Regions from separate parts of the Synechococcus sp. CB0101 genome, predicted to be linked through region 2. Evidence: predicted binding sites of a transcription regulator. Region 2 holds the regulator's gene; each other region holds the start of a gene.

Region 1 (6,156 bases), 370 kb from region 2:
ACCTCGACCTCAATCCCGATCGCATCCTGCACCTGCTCTACTGCGGTCTCGACGGCAGCGATCGCCAGGCCCTAGCCGACCAGGACGACGCCTGGATCCAAGCTCAGCCATCAGCCCAACCGACGCGGGGCTGGGGCTTACGCCATCTCCACCTCGGGCGTGGGCTGCGGCGCCCTCAGGCTTCCCTCAACCCTGTTTGAGCGGGATCGGCATCTCCACAGCAGCGGGCTCAGGCGCACAACTCTCCACCCGCTGATTCACCACCTCACCGATCACCACGATCGAGGGGGAAGCGAGCTCTGCCTCAGACACAGCAGCCGCCAACCCGGCCAGATCGGCAATCACCGAGCGCTGACCGCGCACCGTGCCCTGCTGCACCGCCGCAGCCGGGGTGGTGGGCGCGAGGCCTCCCGCGATCAACTCCTCGCAGATGTGGGGCAGGTTGTGCAGGCCCATGTAGATCACCAAGCCATCGCTGCTGCGCGCCAACGCGCGCCAATCCACACTCGGGCGCGCTTTATCGATTTCCTCGTGGCCGGTCACGAAGGTGACGGAGCTGCCGGCACGGCGATGGGTCACAGGAATCCCCACATAGGCGGGGGCGGCGATGCCGGCGGTCACCCCGGGCACCACCTCCACCGCCACCCCATGGCGCTCCAGGTGGGCCGCTTCTTCTCCACCCCGACCAAACAAAAAGGGATCGCCGCCCTTGAGCCGCACCACGCAGCGATGCCGGCCGGCCAGCTCCACCAACACCGCGTTGGTGCTGGGCTGAGGCACGGAATGGTGGCCGCGCCGCTTGCCCACAAAGTGCTGCTCGGCCGTGGCCGGCACCAGCGCCAATACCTCCCGCGGCACGAGCGAGTCGTACACGAGGGCATCGCAGCTGCTCAGCAGCCGATGGGCCTTGATCGTGAGCAGATCGGGATCGCCAGGACCGGCGCCCACCAGATACACCTTGCCGATGCTGGACTCCGTCATGGCAGGTTGCGCAGCAGGGTGAACACCAGGTCTCGGGTGGCAGGGCGCTCGAGCAAGGCCGGAGCTTCGAAGCCCGCATCCTCTAGCTGAGCGGTGATCCGGTTGGGGGCCAACGCGAGGGGGAACGGGCCGCCACCAGCTCCGTCCACCGTCCACTCACTGATCAATGGGCGCTCCACACGCTGCGACAGAGCGCTCAGATAGCGATCAGCCACGCCGGGGCGCAAGGGGTGGTGCAGCACCGAACCAGAGCCAGCCGTAGCCACCAGGTGGTGGAGGTGCTCCAGCCACGCAGGCCAAGCCCCCAGAAACGGCAACAGCACCACCTCATGGCCCGCCGTGCGCAGCCGGGCCCGCAGGGCCGGAAGATCAAAGCGGGCATGGCTGCCGGGCGTGAGCAGCAACGGCACCACCAACAGCCGCTCTCCAGGCGGCAGCGCCACCGGATCAGCGGTGAGCGGCTGCACCCACACCGGCGCAGGCCGCTGCTCAGCCAAGGCGCCCAACGCCTGCTCGAGCACGGCAGGAACCACACCACCGCTGTGGCCATGCACCACCACCAACAGCGACCAGGGGCCACGGCGCCGCAGGTTCCGTAGCAACGGCCACCACTCCCTGGAGCCGTGGACTGGTGAAGTCGGCACATCGCCTGTCATGCCTTCACCATGCCATCGCAGCGCCCCATCCCCAGCTCGCGACGCAGCCGCACCGCTCGGCCGCAAAGCAGGAGCACTCGCCGGTCCAGCGAGCGGTTCAACGCCGACACCACCGACACACGCTGGCGCCGCGAGCTGGATGCCGATCTGATGGCGATGGGCCGGGTCTGGCAGATGATCCGCTACGGCGCTGTGCGGATGCTCGGCGAAATCGGCCGTCAATACTGAAGATCGGCTCACCACGAGCATCTGAGAACCGCATCATCAACTCGGATGACGCGCCCTTCTCAAGTAGCGGTTGACACCATTCGCCAAGCCCACGGCATTCGTAGCAACAGCAACAAACGCCCTGCCGGGCCGAATGGCTTAATCACACCAACCAAGCCGTGCTGTTCGTTCTGAAGCGGCCTGGAGACAGCGCACCCCCATGCAGCGCGCCGAACCGTGTCTCGGTTCGAGCCCGACAACGCTGGCTCCAGTTCCACTCAGACCATTTCCTCAACAGCAGCCATGGTGGTTAGCCCATCCATCACTGACGAGTCCCCTCAACCCGGCGCCTTGGCGCCTTGGCTCGAGGGCAAAAAACTCAACAAGATCGAGCAGAACAAAGCCGCGAAAGACGGTCTGCTCGTGGGCAGCGAGATCGAACGGTTTGCCCAGCTCGGCTGGGAAAACGTCGATGAGACCGACCTCCAACTTCGGCTCAAGTGGTACGGAATGTTCTGGCGCCCGAAAACGCCAGGGCTGTTCATGCTGCGCCTGCGCGTGCCCAACGGTGTGATCAGCGCCGAACAACTGCGCGTGGTGGGCGGCATCGTGGCCCGCTACGGCACCAACGGCAGTGCCGATATCACCACCCGCCAGAACATCCAGCTGCGCGGTGTTCTGCTGGAAGATCTCCCCGAGATTCTGAGCCGTCTGCAGGAGGTGGGGCTCACCACCATCCAATCCGCCTTCGACAACCCCCGCAACGTGACCGGCAATCCCATTGCCGGCATCGACCCCCACGAAATCGTGGACACGCGGCCTTACACGGTTGAGCTGGAGAACTACCTCACCAACAACCGCGCCGGCAATCCGGAATTCTCCAACCTGCCGCGCAAGTGGAACACCGCTGTTGCCGGAGCTCGCGACAACTTCCTGCTCCACAACGACATCGTGTTCCACCCGGTGGAGCGCAACGGTGAACTGGGCTTTGGGGTGTGGATCGGCGGCATTCTCTCCTCGCAGATGAATGCCTACGCCATTCCCCTCAACGCCTGGGTTCGCCCCGATCAGATCTGCGCCATCACCGGAGCGGTGATCAAGATCTGGCGCGACAACGGCGAGCGCGACAAGCGCCCCAAAGGCCGCTTCCGCCTGTATCTCGATCAGGTTGGGCTCGACGCCTTCCGTTCGATGGTGGAAGAGCGCTTCGGCCCGCTCACCCCGGACCCGGGCTCAGTGTTTGATCACGAACCCCGCAGCCACTACGGCATTCATGCCCAGAAGCAGGAAGGCCTGCACTACGCAGGCCTGCACGTGCCGGTGGGTCGCCTCAAGGCCGACGACTTCCAGGATCTGGCGGGGCTTGCGGAACGCTATGGCGACGGCGACATCCGCCTCACCGAAGACCAGAACGTGATCCTCAGCGGGATCGCCTCCGAGCAAATCCCTGCCTTCCAGGCCGAGCCACTGCTGCAGCGCTTCAGCCTGACCCCGAGCCATCTGGCGGCCGGCACCGTGAGCTGCACGGGCAACACCTACTGCAGCTTCGCCCTCACCAACACCAAGGATCAGGCCCTCACCGCCGCCGAAGAACTCGACCGCGAGCTGGAGCTGGCCGAGGAGCTGAAGATCCATTGGACCGGCTGCCCCAACACCTGCGGCCAGGCCTACATGGGGGCCATTGGCCTCACCGGCACCAAAGCCCGCAACCCTGAGGGCGGCATGGGCGAGGGCTACGACATCACCGTCGGTGGCTCCCAGGGGGCCAACCCTCAGATCGGTGAACTGCATCGCAAAGCCGTACCCGCCAGCGAGGTGAAACAGGTGCTCAAGGAGCTGCTGATCGAGCAGTTCGGCGCCAAGCCTCGCCAGCACTGATCGGTCCTGGCGCGCAGATCACGGCCGCGGCGCTGCTCTTTTGAAGCCCGGCTCCCTGCCTGCCGCACCCCCATCCTCCACACGCCATGCCTTCCTCCAACCAACGCGATCTCTTCTCTCGCTTTGTGAACTGGCTCAGCAGCAGCGGCCAGGACAAACCGCCGATCAGCCGCAACAGCCGCGATCTCCTCTCACGCCTGATGAACCGCATCAGCGGCTGAATTCAGCCATTCGTTCCAGTCAACCCAAACCAGCGCAACGCAAGCCATGAGTGCAACAGCATCACAGATGGACTACGTCCTACCCAATGAACTTGTCGACGGCATGATCGCCGCCGGCGGCAAGAAAGCCACGGTCAGCGTGAAGAACCTGCTGATCCGCGGTTTCTACTCCGGCGCAATCTTGGGCTTGGCCGTGATCCTCGCTCTCACTGTGGCCGCACAGTCGGGCATGCCCTTCCTGGGATCGTTGCTGTTCCCCTTCGGCTTCGCCAGCATCGTGCTCTTCGGCATGGAGCTGGTCACGGGCAACTTTGCGTTGTTGCCCATGAGCGTTTGGGCAGGCAAGAGCAGCTGGAGTGCCACCTTCCGCAACTGGATCTGGGTGTGGATCGGCAACTTCATCGGCACAGCCGTTGTTGCCCTAATCATGTGGGCCAGCCTCACTAGCGCCGGCACCGTTGAACCTCTGGCGGCTGCCGATGGCGGCAAAGGCTGGCAGGTGGTGGCAGCCACGATCATCAAGCTCAACAAGCTGAACGTGGTGACCAAATACGAAGCCCTCGGGGGCACAGGTTTCTTCCTGGCCTTCCTGCGTGGCGTGGTGGCGAACTGGCTGGTTTGCCTGGGCGTGACCATGGCTCTGGTGAGCAAGAGCGTGCCCGGCAAACTTCTGGCCTGCTGGCTTCCCATCACTGCTTTCCAAACGATGGGCATGGAGCACATCGTGGTGAATCAGTTCCTGCACACCGCCGGCCCCCTGCTGGGTTCCGGGGTGCCCTTCAGCAAGGTGATCGTGTGGAACTTCATCCCGGTCACCGCCGGCAACATCGTGGGCGGAATGGTGTTCATCGGGATGCTCTTCTACAGCACCCACCGCACCAAGATCACCAACGTGCTGCCCAAGGAGCACGATGAGAAGCTCGAGCGTGAGCTCGCCGCCGAACTGGGCGCCCGCTGATCCATGCCCTCCACTGCCGCTGCCAACAGCGTGCTCTCTCCTGAGGAGCACGCGGACCTCGCTGCCCGGCTGGGTCGATGGCGGCGGCAACCCCTCAGCCCAGAAGAACTGGCTGAACTCTTGCCCCGGATCGCCGAGCCCGATCTGGCCCTCGCTGTTGGCGAGCGGCTGGGGATGGCCGGCCCCGGGGCGATTGCGTTGATCTTGGACCTCTGCTGCGATGGAGGGTGCAGCCTTCCGCTGATCCGCGCCCTGGGCATCTGCCATCACCCACAAGCGAAGGATCAACTGCTGCAGTGGCTGGACCCAGCAGGACCCCTGCGCCCAGCCGTGCTTGAAGCGCTGGCCTGCTGGAGCCAGGAGATTGATCTGGCCATCATTGAATCGGCCCTCACCGCGCCCGCCCAAGCCGAGCGACTGGCGGGCTTAGCCCTGCTCACCTTCCGCAGCCGCAGCCTGAGCACCGATGCGTTCCTCACGCTGACCCAACCCCTCCTGAGCGATCTGCGCGTTGAGGTGGTGATTGCCACGTTGAGGCTCCTTCAACGCCGCCAAGAACCCGAAGTTCTGGCCGTTCTGGATTCCTGCATTGATGCCGACCAGCTGCCCGGCGTGGCGGAAACAGCCATCCAGGCCCTGGGCTGCATCTCCAGCCACGACAGCTGCCGCCTGCTGATTGCACGCTTGAGACAGCTGCAGCACACACCGCTGGAACACTGCATCCGGCGACAACTCCAGGCGCAGGTGCGTCATCGCACCTGGCTGGAGCAACAGCTGCGCGAGCAGGATCTGACGCTCTGATTCAGCAAGACATCAAAAAAGCCCGCCGAAGCGGGCTTGCTGGGTGAAGGATTACTTCACCATTTTTTGTAGGGCAAAAACTTGCCGCACATCGTCACCTTGACACGATCCCCAGCAGGATCAACCACTTTGTCGACATCGAGGGTGAAATCAATCGCACTCATGATGCCGTCGCCGAACTTCTCCTGAATCACATCCTTGAGCGGCATGCCATACACCTGCATGATCTCGTAGAAGCGGTAGATCAGGGGATCTGTGGGGATCACAGGATCAAGACCGCCCTTGGTGGGATAGGCCTGCAGTGCTTCGGTGATCGCCGGATCAAGGCTCAGGAGTTCAGCCAACTTGCTGGCCTCTTCAGCCGATGCCGTGGACTGGCCGTAGAACAAAGAAGCGATCCACACTTCATCACGACCCAACGCCGCCTCAAGGTCAGCGAAGCTCAAACCTTTGG
Region 2 (6,156 bases):
GGAATGGGCCGGGAGGATGAAGTAGTCGCCGTCGTTGTCGCGGTGCAAAGGCGCCGGCTCGAGGTTGGCCGGATTGAACCGCTTGGGGTTCATCACCGTGCCCGGCACATGCTTGAAGATCAGAAATTCCTGGGGCGAGAGGCGCAGGTCGTAGCCATAGGAGGAGCAGCCAAAACTCAGCACCGGCTGGGCGCCGTTATCCGGATCCAGGTGGCGCACCAGCTTGGGCTGGAAGGGCTCGAGCATGCCGGCCGCAGCCTGCTCGTTGATCCAGCGGTCGTTCTTGAGCATCAGAAACCTCGGCGCAGCTGCGTGACCTGATCCGCCATCGCCAGTAGAGCGCTGGGCATGGAAGGCCCCGTCAGGATCACATCCAGGTGGGAGGGGCGCTGCTCGAGGGCGGCCAGCACCTCAGCGTCCTCCAGAAAGCCGAGCTCGACAGCCAGGCCCAGCTCATCGAGCACCAGCTGATCCAGCTGTCCCGCCAGCATCTGCTCGCGGGTGAAGGTCCATACGTCGCGCACAGCCTCGCGATCCGCAGCACCGGCCTGATCGGCTGCGGCCGGCTCCGCCAGGCAGCTGACCACGGCCGGTCTCAGCCACTGCAGCCGTCCGCACAGCCAGACGCTGCGCTCCAGCCCTTGATCAACACCCCCTTTGAGGAACTGGCTGATCAACACGCGGCTGCCGAGGCCGGCACTGCGCAGGGCCTGACTGAACACTCCGCTGAAACTGCCGCGGAAGGGAGCGGTGTGCACCTGCAGCAAGCCTTCCTGCTGTGCCACCAGCCGCAGGCTGCGTCCAGCTACAGACGATGCCGAGCTGACGGCACGCCCACCGCCGGCAGCCCGGTGGCCAGGCCGAAAGGGGCCGCTGGAGCCACTGCCGGGAAGGGCTGCAATGCTCGCCGTCATCTCCGCTGTGCCGCCGCGCTGAATCCTGAATGTAGCGGTGGCGAACCGATGGGCAAGCATCAGCCACTACCTGTAGTGCAAACACCCGTACCATCGAGCCAACGCAGATCCAGGCCCAACCCATGCCCGCAGCCCCGTCCCGCAGCGATGGCCGCAGCCCGAGCGACCTGCGGCCGACCCGCTTCGACTGGGATCCGATGGGCTTTGCCCTGAGCTCCGTCACCGTGCACACCGGTCGCACCGCGGTGATCTGCAGCGTTTGCCTCGAGGAGGACGTGCCGAAATGGCGCCAAGGATCCGGCAAGGGCTGGCTCAGCGCCGACTACCGCCTGCTCCCCGCCAGCACCCCCAGCCGGCAGCCGCGGGAGTTGATGAAGCTCTCAGGCCGCACCCAGGAAATTCAGCGGTTGATCGCCCGCAGCCTGCGGGCCTGCCTTGATCTCGAAGCCCTGGGCGAGCGCAGCCTCCACATCGACTGCGATGTACTGCAGGCCGATGCCGGCACCCGCAGCGCATCGATCACCGGGGCCTGGGCGGCCCTAGCCCTGGGGCTGCGGCGCCTTGAGGCCCGCGGCGTTCTCAACGGCACCCCCATGCTGGAGCAAGTGGCCGCGGTGTCGGTGGGGCTGGTGGGAAGCCAGGCCTTGCTCGACCTCGACTACAGCGAGGACAGCCGCGCCGAGGTGGACCTCAACGTGGTGATGAACAGCCAGGGGCAACTGCTGGAGGTGCAGGGCACCGCCGAAGGAGCTCCCTTCTCACGGCAGCAACTCAACCAGCTGCTCGATTTGGCCGACGAAGGCCTGCAGCTACTTCGGCATAGTCAGCTGCAGGCGCTGGAGCAAGCCCCGAAATAGTGTCAATCACTACAAGAGCCCGCAGGGGTGATCCGTAGGGTCCGCCTCAAATTGCCCCGCCGTTATGGTCGGCGCCCAACCAGGCTTCAGCCGCTACTCCCAAAGCCCGACCACCGGCGCCGCAGGGCTCACCCCGGTGGCGGGATCTCCCGTTGCCTCCAACGCCACGCTGTTGGATGTGATCCGCGGCCTGAATGGCAGCACCACCGAAACGGTGGAGCGCGGCAAAACCATCTTCTTCCCGGGCGATCCCGCCGAGAAGGTGTACCTGCTGCGGCGCGGCGCCGTTCGCCTCTCGCGCGTTTACGAGTCGGGCGAGGAGATCACCGTGGCCCTGCTGCGGGAAAACAGCCTGTTCGGGGTGCTCTCGCTGCTCACCGGCCAGCGCTCGGATCGCTTCTATCACGCTGTGGCGTTCACCCGCGTGGAGATGGTCACGGCCCCGGCCGCCTCGGTGCGCAAGGCAATCGAGCTTGACGCCAGCGTGGGGCTGCTGATGCTGCAGGGCCTCTCCTCACGCATCCTGCAGACCGAAACCATGATCGAAACCCTCACCCACCGCGACATGTCGTCGCGACTGGTGAGCTTTCTGCTGGTGCTTTGCCGTGATTTCGGGGTGCCCACCAGCGAAGGGATCACGATTGATCTGCGCCTCTCCCACCAGGCGATCGCCGAAGCGATCGGATCCACCCGGGTGACGATCACCCGCCTGCTTGGGGATCTACGCAACGCGGGCCTCGTGCAGATCGACCGCAAAAAGATCACGGTGTTTGATCCGCTTGCCCTGGCTAAGCGATTCAGCTGAGCGCTGTCCACCGATACTGAGCGTCGTCGCGCAAGGTTGTGTCGGGCTGGCTGTTGATCCTGGCGCTGCTGTTGCTGGGTGGAGTGCTCTCCACCCTCGGCGATCGGCTTGGTTCCAAGGTGGGCAAGGCGCGCCTCAGCCTGCTCGGGATGCGGCCGCGTCGTACGGCCGTGGTGATCACGGTGCTCACCGGCAGCCTGATCAGCGCCATCTCGCTTGGCCTGATGCTGCTGGTGAGCGATCGGCTGCGCACCGGACTGTTTGAGCTCGACCAATTGGAGCGGCGCCTCCGCGAAGGCCGTGAGGCCCTTGAGCGCAGCCAGAGCGAGCTGAATGCCGCCGAGCAGGGCCGCCAGGAAGCCCGCAGCCAGCTCGGCATGGTCGAAGCCCAGGCCGCTTCCCTGCGCAAGGAGCTGGCCCCCCTGCTGCAACAACGCCGGCAACTGGAGCAGGAACGCGATCAGCTCAGCCGCGAAATCGGCACCAAAGATGCCGATATCCGCCGCAACCGCGAGGAGCTGGCACGGCTGAACACGCGGATCAGCGCCTCGGCCAAAGAGCTACAGCAGCTGGAAACCAACCTGATCGCCCTGCGGCGCGGTGATGTGGTGATCAGCAGCGGCCAACCGCTGGAGATCGCCAAGGTGCGGATCCAAAGCCCTGATCAGGCCAAGGTGGTGATCGAAGCGCTGCTACGCCAAACCAACATCAACGTGTTCCAGCGGGTGCTGCCCGGGCAGCCCCCCAACCGGCAGATGCTGTTGGTCCCCCGCAGTGACATCACCAAGCTCGAGGGCATCCTCAGCAAACGAGGCGATTGGGTCGTGAGCCTGATCTCCGCCGCCAATGTGCTCAAGGGCGAACGCCAGGTGGTGGCCTTCCCCGATGTGCGCCGCAACAAGCAGGTGGTGAAAGCGGGGGAACAGTTGGCCACCACCGTGCTGGAAGGCGATGAACGCAGCCCAGAGCAGGTGCGTAGCCGCCTCAATCTGCTGCTCGCCGCGGCCTACAACACCGTGCAGCGGGCCGGCAGCTTGGCCAGCGGCCTTCAGTTCGATGCAGCCAGCGTGAATCAACTCACGGCTTCGCTCACCAACCGACCCGCCGGCCAGGTGGTGCAACTGCAGGCGATCTCGCTGCGCAACAGCGATCTGGTGGATCCGGTGGCCGTTGAACTGCGGGCGGTCGCGCGGTGAACCATCTCGCCGCCATCGATCCAGGCCTGAGCAAATGCGGCCTGGTGCTGGCCGACACGGAAACGCTGCAGGTGAAAGCCGCCGGCGTTCTACCGCCCGAGCGCTGCCAAGCACTGCTGTTGGAGTGGGCGCAAAGCCCTGGCTGCACAACCGTGCTGCTGGGAGATGGCACCGGCAGCCGGCCCTGGCAGCAGTGGCTCCGCACCCATCAGCTGCGGGTGCAGTTGATCCCTGAGGCGGGCACCACCCTCGCTGCTCGGGAGCGCTACTGGCAGCTGGAGCCAGCCCGCGGCTGGCGGCGATGGCTCCCCCCCGGCCTGCGCCTGCCCCCCCGGGATGTGGACGATGTGGTGGCCCAACTGCTGATTGAGCGCCAGCTTGGCCGGGCGCTGAGCCGCAGCCGAGACCTTGAGCTGCTCAACCGTTGAATCGCGCTCTAAAACTTGGCCCGCACGGTGAAGGCGTAGTCCCCACCCGGCTCAAGCTGGTAGTCGGCCTTGAGCAGAAAGCGCAACAGCGCATCGTGGATCAGGGCGCGGCCCAGAGATGGCTCCACCAGCAACTCGCCGCGATCAAAAAACCAACTGAACGTCCACTGGAAGCCGCCCGCACTCACCTCTCCTTCCAGCAGACGCTGGCTGAAGCTCTGCTGCAGGACCCGCAGCTGAGCCGTGGTGGTGGGTAAGCGACTCACAACGGCGCTCCTCAGCCCAGCGGTGCTTCCGCCAGCTTGGCGGCAGCCGGCGCCACAAACCCGTTCAATCGGTTACCGGCCCGCTCAAATCCCAACCGCTGAATCAGATCGACACCGGCCAGCACCTCCGCGAGCACCTGATCGAGCACCGGCTGCTCAGCGGCGTCAAAACGGCCCAGCACATGCCCCACCGTGCGCTGCTTGCGCTCGACGGGATTGAGGGCCGGCGCACCGATGCCGATGCGCAGCCGAGGGAACTCCTGCCCGCCGAGATGGGCAATGGTGCTGCGCAGGCCGTTATGACCGCCGGCGCCGCCGCTGGTGCGCAAGCGCAGGCGGCCCAACGGCAGATCCATGTCGTCGACCAACACCAAAATCTGCACCGGATCCAGGCCAAACCAATCGAGAGCGGCACGGATCGAGCGACCGCTGTCGTTCATGAAGGTCTGGGGCATCAACAGGCGCAGGCGCTGTGCGCCAACGCCGACCTCGGCCAGCAAGCCATGCAGCTTGTTCTGCTGCTTAAAACTGCCGCCCGCCTCGGCGGCGAGGCGCTCGAGCGCCATGAACCCCACGTTGTGGCGAGTGCCGGCGTATTTGTCGCCGGGATTGCCGAGCCCTACCAGCAACTGCAGTGGGGCGGTGCTGCTCGAACCAGCCATGAACGCTCAGAGGCTCAGCTCACGCCTCTGAAGAGGGCTCAGGAGCAGCTTCAGCAGCCTCTGGCTTCTTAGCGGGCAAGGAACTGGTGACGCTGACTTCGGCATCCACCGTATCGACCGCTTTGCGGAATTCCTTCTCAAATTCGCTGGACGCACTCTGAAAGCCCTTCAGGGTGCGTCCAAGGGTTTTGCCCAACTCGGGCAAGCGCTTCGGGCCGAACACCAGTAAACCGATGGCCGCGATGACCGCCAACTCCGGCAGTCCGACTCCGAAGACGTTCATCCGATCAGCCGACGCCGTTCCAGTTGACGGTGATGCCGTCGAGCAGCAGTGACTTGTTGTACAGCTGAAGGATCACCAGCAGAAACACCAGGAACAGGGCCATGAACACACCCATCACCGGGGTGGTGCCCCAACCGGGAACAACCTTGCCGTACTCGGAGTTGAGGGGACGCAGCAGATCTCCCAGGCGGGTGCGTTGAGCCATGACGGGCTTTGCTCTCTGGCAAGGGTCAGTCTCGTTACTGTAAGGGCCGCGGCAGCCGCCGCGGCTGTGCCTGTCGAGAGTTGTGATGGAAACGTCGTCCCCAGCCATGTCCGTGGCACTGGCCGTGTTGGCCGTGCTGCTGGGCCTGACCGGCTTCGGGATTTACCAAGCCTTTGGCCCGCCGTCCAAAGGTCTCACCGATCCCTTCGACGATCACGACGACTGAGGGTCGCCTCCCGCACACCAGATCTGCCAGTGGCCGAGCTGCCAGGGCAACAGTTGATCCCCCGCTTGGAGATCAACGGACGCCTCCCCTGATTCGCGGCGAGCGATCCACCCTTGAGGCCAGCGCAGCTGTTGGCGCTGCGGGCTGAGGTTTTGCACGGTGAGCCGGGCTGTGCCGGGCTGAGCGTGCGGCTGCAGCTGTACCAGCTGCAGCGCCGTTGAACCCAGATCCAGGGCCGGCCAACCCTCGGGAGCACCAGCACCAGCTGCGGGGCGAATCCAGAGCGGCTCGCGGAACCGTTGCGCCGCCAGGGG
Region 3 (6,156 bases), 360 kb from region 2:
TGAATGGCCGAAGACTCAGACCTGCGCCAGGGCCGTTTCGTCGGCGTGTTCTTCGGCAAAGGATCCTTTGGGCTCCTTGAGGAAGAAGTAGCAAAGGAAGCCCACAATCAGGCCTGCAATCCCCAGGATCTGGAAGAAGGCACTGTTGGATGCCGCGACGATCTCAGCACTGGGCTCAGCCGCATCACCGCCCATCCAGATCGGAAGCAAGCTGAAGATGGTGAGGTAAGCCACGGCGCCCACATTGCCGTAGGCACCCACCATGCCGGCGATCTGACCGGTCACACGCTTCTTCACCAGAGGCACCATGGCGAAGGTGGCGCCTTCACCCGCCTGCACAAAGAAGGAGCAGGCCATGGTGAGCAGCACGGCAATCGCAATGCCTGTCGTTCCGGTGAAGGTTCCAGGCTTGATCAGGCTCATCACCAGATAACCCAGGCCCAGACCGATGGTGAGGAAGCCCATCGTGCCCTTGCGGCTACCCATGCGGTCGGAAATCAAGCCACCGCCGGGGCGGGCCACCAGGTTCACGAAGGCATAGCAGGAGGCCAGGATGCCGGCCGTTGCCTTGGGCAGATCAAAGGTGCTCTCGAAGAAAGCGGGGAGCATCGACACCACCGCCAGCTCGGAACCGAAGTTCACGATGTAAGTGAGCTCAAGAATGGCCACCTGCTTGAACTCGTAGCGATCCTCTTTGGGATAGGTCTTGTTACCGAGGATGAGGTCGCGATTGGTGCGGATGATGCCCCAGGTCTGGAAGGCGAACCAGATCAACACCAGCGCCATACCGATCGTGTAGCCGGTGGCATCCAGGAACTTCACCTTCTGCAGGCGCCACACCAGCACCGCCAGGATGGCTGCGAAGGGAACGTTCATCCCAAGCAGGCCCCAGAAGTCCTTCATCGAGGTCACTTCCAGGCCAGCCGATTTCGCAGGCTTCTGGTAGGTCTTGCCGGGAGGCGTATCGGTGACGTTGGCGTAATAGATGAAGCCATACACCGCCGAGATGATGCCGGTGAGGGCGATCGCACCACGCCAGTTGAGGATTTCACCGGTGGGCAGCTCAAAGCCGCCGGAGAACGACAGCCAGCCGGCCACCAGCACGAGGGTGAGCGCGGAGAAGGCCGAACCAAAGTTGCCCCAACCGCCATACACACCCTCGGCCAAACCGATTTCCTTCGGCGGGAACCACTCGGCCACCATGCGGATGCCGATCACGAATCCGGCACCCACGATGGACAGCAGCAGGCGGGCCACCACCAGCTGATTGAAGTCCTGCGCTGCAGCAAACATCAGGCAGGGAATGGCCGCAAACACCAACAGGGTGGAGTAGGTGATGCGAGGGCCAAATTTATCCAGCAGCATCCCGATCAGGATGCGGGCCGGCACGGTGAGGGCCACGTTGCAGATCGCCAGGGTGCGGATCTGGGGAACGGTCAAACCGAAATCGGCCTTCACCGTGGTGGCCAGAGGTGCCAGGTTGAACCAGACAACAAAGGTGAGGAAAAAGGCGAACCAGGTGAGATGGAGCGTTCGATATCTCCCCTGGAACGACCAGAGGTCGCCAAGCATGAAAGGGCTTCGATGGAACGAGACGAACCCTGGCCCTCAGAACAGCAGCGACCGGGACAATGATGAAAACGGCGCCAATGCAAACCGTTGGATGGATTGCACCATTCAGCTAGCGCCCCGGGATGTGGCGGCTGCTACAGAACCACTGAGCCTCGCGAGACCCAGCCCCCAGAACAAGTCTTCAACGTTCGCTTTCGTAACGAGCGCTACGACTTGCGTCCCGCGGGCTCCGAAAGGCTCCGCTCACGCCTTGCCATCCGTCGTGCATCAACAGCGCTCCACCTCTGATCTGCTGCGCGAACACAAGGCCGAGCTCGGCAGCTTGAGGGTGTTCTGAACCTCCACTGCTGCCTACTGAGCGGAGGCGCCAGCCGCCGCATGGGCCAGGACAAGGCGCTCTTGCCCCATCCCGAGGGGGGCTGCTGGCTCGATCACACCCTGCTGCAACTGGCCAGCCTCCAAGCTCCGATCACGCTGTTCAGTCGCTGGCCGCAGCATCTGATGCGGGCTAAGACGCTCGCCCTCCCCCAGCTGCAAACCCTGCTGGAACCGGAGCCCTGGGAAGGTCCGCTGCTGGCCCTGCATCGCTTGATGAGCCTCCTCCCCGATCAGCGCTTGTTGCTCTGCCCCGTGGATATGCCGGCGCTGAACAGCGACGTACTCCAAGCCTTGAGCCAAGCAGCCGAGGCTGAGCCAGAGGCCATTCATCTCGCCCATGACGGCACGCGCTGCCAACCCCTGCTGGGGGTGTATCCCAGTGACACAGCCTCACGCCGTTCGCTGGCATCGGCCATCGCCACCGGCGAGCGGCGGCTGCAGACATGGCTCAGCGCGGCGCGGTGCCGCAGCGTGAGCTTGGATGCAACAGCGATCCGCAACGTGAACAGCGCCGATGAGCTGGCCCAGCTGCCCCGCCTTTGATGACGGTCGCTGACCTGCTGGACCGGCCCCTTGGCGTGCTGCGGCTCTCGCTCACGGCCCGCTGCAACCTGGCTTGCCCCTACTGCCTGCCGGATGGCCAGGAACCATCAGGGCTCCTGAGCATGGAGCAACGGCTCCAGGTGGCGAAGGCGGCGGTCGCCCTGGGGGCCAAAAGCTTGCGCCTCACCGGCGGTGAACCCCTGCTCTACAAAGAGCTCGATGAACTGATCGGCGCGCTGCAGCCACTGCGGCGCGAAGGATTGCAGGAGATCGCTCTCACCAGCAATGGGATGCTGCTGTCGGCCGAGCGGGCCCAACAGCTGCGTGAGGCAGGGCTTGATCGCCTCACCCTCAGCCTCGATGGCACCACCGGCACCAGCGTGGCGGCGATGGCGGGGCTAGCGGATCCAGCGGCCGGCGAACGGGCCCTTAAACAGGTGCTGCGGGCGATCGAGCATGCGCGTCAGGCCGGCTTCGATCCAGCCCAGGGGGCGCTGAAGCTCAATGCCGTGATCCAACGGAACCGCAACGCGGAGCAGGTGTTGCCCCTGGCCCAGCTCTGCCGGCAGCAAGGGCTGGAACTGCGGCTGATCGAATACATGGATGTGGGCAACCGCAACGGTTGGCGGCGGGCTGAGGTGGTGCCAGCCGCTGAGATGGTGCGCACCATCGGCGAGCAGTGGCCGCTCGAGCCCCTGGGGCGCGCGGGGTCCAGCACCGCCAACCGCTGGCGCTACCGCGATGGCCGGGGTTGCGTGGCGATGGTGGCATCGGTGAGCGAGCCCTTCTGCGGAGATTGCAACCGCCTGCGGGTTACGGCCGATGGCATCGCCTACACCTGCCTGTTTGCCGCACCCGGCAGTGGCGTGGATCTCAAACCCTCACTGGCAGCAGGCCGCGATCAGGGCGACCTAGAGGCAGCACTGGACCAGCTCTGGAGGCAGCGCGCCGATCGCTACAGCGAAGATCGCTCCCGCAGCGCCACCCCCCCAGGCGCCCATGCGGAGATGGCCTATCTGGGGGGCTGAGGCCTGAAGCTCAGAGCCCGAGCAATTTCCACGACGCCAGCAGCAGCACGGCCGCCAGGGCCCGTCGAATCCAGGCCACCGGCCAGTGGCGACTCCCCAGGCGCGACCCCAGGCCGCCGGCCAGCACCACCACTCCCAGCCAGAGCAGCAGATCCGGCCTGGCGAAGGCCCCTGCAGGCCAAGCGCCCGCCCAGGCCAATCCCGCCAGCCCTGCAATCGAGTTCACGAGGATGAACAGCACCGACACCGCCGCCGCCTGACGGGTGGTGCACCAGCGGCAGAGCAACAGCAGCGGCGTGAGAAACACCCCGCCACCGGTACCAGTGAGACCGGCCAGCAAGCCCAACACCCCGCCGGCCGCCATCAACACAGCGGGCCTGGGCTCCTGAAGCAGCGGGGGATCCTGCAAACGGCGCCCCAGCCGCCAGGCCGACAGCAGCAACACAACCCCCACCAGCCGCCGAAACCACAGCGCCGGCAACGCCAGCCAGCCGCCCAAAAAAGCAGCCGGAATCGCCAGCACGTACACCGGCCAAAGGCGCTGCCAGGGAAGGTGACCCGCCCGCAGGAAATTCCAACAACCCACGCTTGCCACCAGGGTATTGAGCAGCAGCGCCAACGGCTTGATCTGCTCAGCGGGCCAACCGGCCAGCGCCAGAACGGCGATGTAGCCCGACGCACCGGCATGGCCAACGCAGGCGTACAAGAAGGCCACAACAGCCAAAGCTGCTGCGATCACACCGCTCGTCACAACCAGTGGCGGGGGTAGGGCTGTGCCCCGGGCACCCAACGGCTGAAGCCCCAGGCCAGCAGCACCAGCAACACCGACCCGCTCAAAACTGGAAACAGCAAAAAGCCCCAGCCCACCTTCAGGTAAACCGCCAGAAACGCCATCCCACCGGCGGGGGGATGCAAGCAGCGCAACTGCTGGCAAAGAACAATCGTGAGGGCCACGGCCAGCGCCGATACCACAGGCCCCTGCCCGGCCACGCTCACCAAAGCCACCCCGACCAGAGCACCGAGCACATTGCCCAGCACGATGTTGCGCGGTTGCGCCAGAGGCGTGGCTGGATAGCCAAACAGGAGCACGCAGGAGGCCCCCAAGGGGGCCGCAATCAACACCTGTCCGCTCCACAGCGAGAGCAGGCCCAGCAACAACACCGCGCACAACGCCGCCAGGGAGGTCACCCCGATCTGATTGAGCTGAAAGTGCGGCTGATAACGCCGGCCCCTCCGCCGCTCCCGCCGAGTCACCACGCGCAGGCGCCGCAGCCTCCTCATCCCGCCGGCTCCGTGAGCCGCGGCAGCAATTGCACCAGGTTGCAGGGGCGCGTGGAGGCATCGAGCTGGGCTGCAATCAAGCGATCCCAGGCGGTTTCCACCGCATCGAGCGAACCGGGGAGCACAAAAATCACCGTGCCATTGGCCACGCCTGCCAGGCAGCGGCTTTGCAACGTGCTGGTGCCGATCGTTTCAAAGGAGAGCACGCGAAACAGCTCGCCAAAGCCCTCGATCGTTTTGTCGAGTAGCGGCGCCACCGCCTCGGGAGTGCCATCGCGGCCTGTCAAACCTGTGCCGCCGCTGCTGATCACCACCTGCACGGCCGGATCGGCGATCCAACGGCTCAGCTCGGCACGAATCTGATAACGGTTATCGGGCACGATGCGGCGCTCCACCAAGCGGTGGCCGCCCGCCTCAAGCCGCTGCTGCAGGGCATCACCGGAGCGATCATCCGCCCGGGTGCGCGTGTCGGAAACCGTGAGCAGAGCGATGGCGAGGCTCAAGACCAGGCATGAAGGCGATCACCATGCTGGCAAGGAAGCCGCCGGGGGCTCTGGTTAGCGTTGGCCCCATGGGTGAAGCACTGGCGAACGGGATCCGCATTTGCTTGTTCGCCGGGCTCAGGGAGCAGGCGGGCTGGGCTGAGCAGCACGTGCCCGTAGCAGCAGCCGCGCAGGAACCACTCACCCCCGAGCACCTCTGGAACAGCCTGCAACTGCCAGGTGCCTTGAGCAGCGTGCGCATCGCCATCAACCACCAGTTCGCCGACCCGCAGACCCCGCTTCAACCCGGCGATGAGCTGGCCTTTCTGCCTCCCATCAGTGGGGGCTGAGGCCACAGCCATGCCGCTGCGCATCACGCTTCACACCACGGCGTTCGAGCCCCTGGAGGCTTTGGCCCAGTGGCAACAGGAGCTCTTGAACGGGGGACAGACCCCCAGCGCAGCCGAGAGCCTGTTCATCGGCCGGGTGCGCGGCGAAGCGGCCGATGGCGGTGCCCTTGCGGCCCTCGAGCTCGAGCACTACCCCGGCATGACCGAACGACAACTGGAGCAGCTGGCCCAGGGCTGCATGGCGCGCCATGGCGCCCTCAGCTGCCTGATCCAGCACCGCATCGGCCGCGTGCTCCCGGGGGAAGCCATCGTGCTGGTGGCCATCGGCGCCGATCGCCGCGGCCCCGCCCAGCGCTGTTGCCAGGAGCTGCTCGAAGCGCTGAAGCACGACGCACCCTTCTGGAAACGCGAGTGGCACGCCGATGGCCGCAGCACCTGGATCACCGGCAACACGCCGTTGTGAACTCAGAGCAGCGGCAACCGCAACAGCTGCGCCCACAGCTCTGTACCCGCCTCCAGGGC

The links. The regulator NtcA, encoded in region 2, controls nitrogen genes in cyanobacteria. The targets are predictions, from matches to a motif close to GTANCNNNNGNTAC.
Region 1: CB0101_RS07955 (ferredoxin--nitrite reductase) is a predicted target of NtcA. The motif match lies at 1,929-1,942, and genes of this name have one in related genera.
Region 3: CB0101_RS08005 (molybdenum cofactor guanylyltransferase) is a predicted target of NtcA. The motif match lies at 1,769-1,782, and genes of this name have one in related genera.

The regions. Positions count from the first base shown of each region.
Region 1 covers NZ_CP039373.1:1,469,372-1,475,527, forward strand. The annotation lists gene CB0101_RS07935 (hypothetical protein) at 1-200, shown strand, start outside; gene cobA (uroporphyrinogen-III C-methyltransferase) at 187-981, opposite strand; gene CB0101_RS07945 (CbiX/SirB N-terminal domain-containing protein) at 978-1,637, opposite strand; gene CB0101_RS07950 (hypothetical protein) at 1,647-1,865, shown strand; gene CB0101_RS07955 (ferredoxin--nitrite reductase) at 2,148-3,722, shown strand; gene CB0101_RS07960 (hypothetical protein) at 3,809-3,943, shown strand; gene CB0101_RS07965 (formate/nitrite transporter family protein) at 4,011-4,901, shown strand; gene CB0101_RS07970 (hypothetical protein) at 4,905-5,702, shown strand; gene cynS (cyanase) at 5,759-6,156, opposite strand, start outside.
Region 2 covers NZ_CP039373.1:1,840,091-1,846,246, reverse strand. The annotation lists gene dcd (dCTP deaminase) at 1-291, opposite strand, end outside; gene CB0101_RS09850 (cob(I)yrinic acid a,c-diamide adenosyltransferase) at 291-914, opposite strand; gene rph (ribonuclease PH) at 1,037-1,771, shown strand; gene ntcA (global nitrogen regulator NtcA) at 1,836-2,576, shown strand; gene CB0101_RS09835 (DUF3084 domain-containing protein) at 2,615-3,772, shown strand; gene CB0101_RS09830 (polyamine oxidase) at 3,769-4,200, shown strand; gene CB0101_RS09825 (DUF3146 family protein) at 4,209-4,466, opposite strand; gene pth (aminoacyl-tRNA hydrolase) at 4,478-5,128, opposite strand; gene CB0101_RS09815 (TatA/E family twin arginine-targeting protein translocase) at 5,148-5,411, opposite strand; gene psbH (photosystem II reaction center phosphoprotein PsbH) at 5,416-5,616, opposite strand; gene psbN (photosystem II reaction center protein PsbN) at 5,702-5,842, shown strand; gene CB0101_RS09800 (alpha-mannosidase) at 5,830-6,156, opposite strand, start outside.
Region 3 covers NZ_CP039373.1:1,480,110-1,486,265, forward strand. The annotation lists gene CB0101_RS08000 (NarK family nitrate/nitrite MFS transporter) at 16-1,572, opposite strand; gene CB0101_RS08005 (molybdenum cofactor guanylyltransferase) at 1,927-2,493, shown strand; gene CB0101_RS08010 (GTP 3',8-cyclase MoaA) at 2,493-3,521, shown strand; gene CB0101_RS08015 (sulfite exporter TauE/SafE family protein) at 3,532-4,272, opposite strand; gene CB0101_RS08020 (HPP family protein) at 4,269-4,802, opposite strand; gene moaB (molybdenum cofactor biosynthesis protein B) at 4,799-5,305, opposite strand; gene CB0101_RS08030 (MoaD/ThiS family protein) at 5,374-5,634, shown strand; gene CB0101_RS08035 (molybdenum cofactor biosynthesis protein MoaE) at 5,645-6,097, shown strand; gene CB0101_RS08040 (molybdopterin molybdotransferase MoeA) at 6,100-6,156, opposite strand, start outside.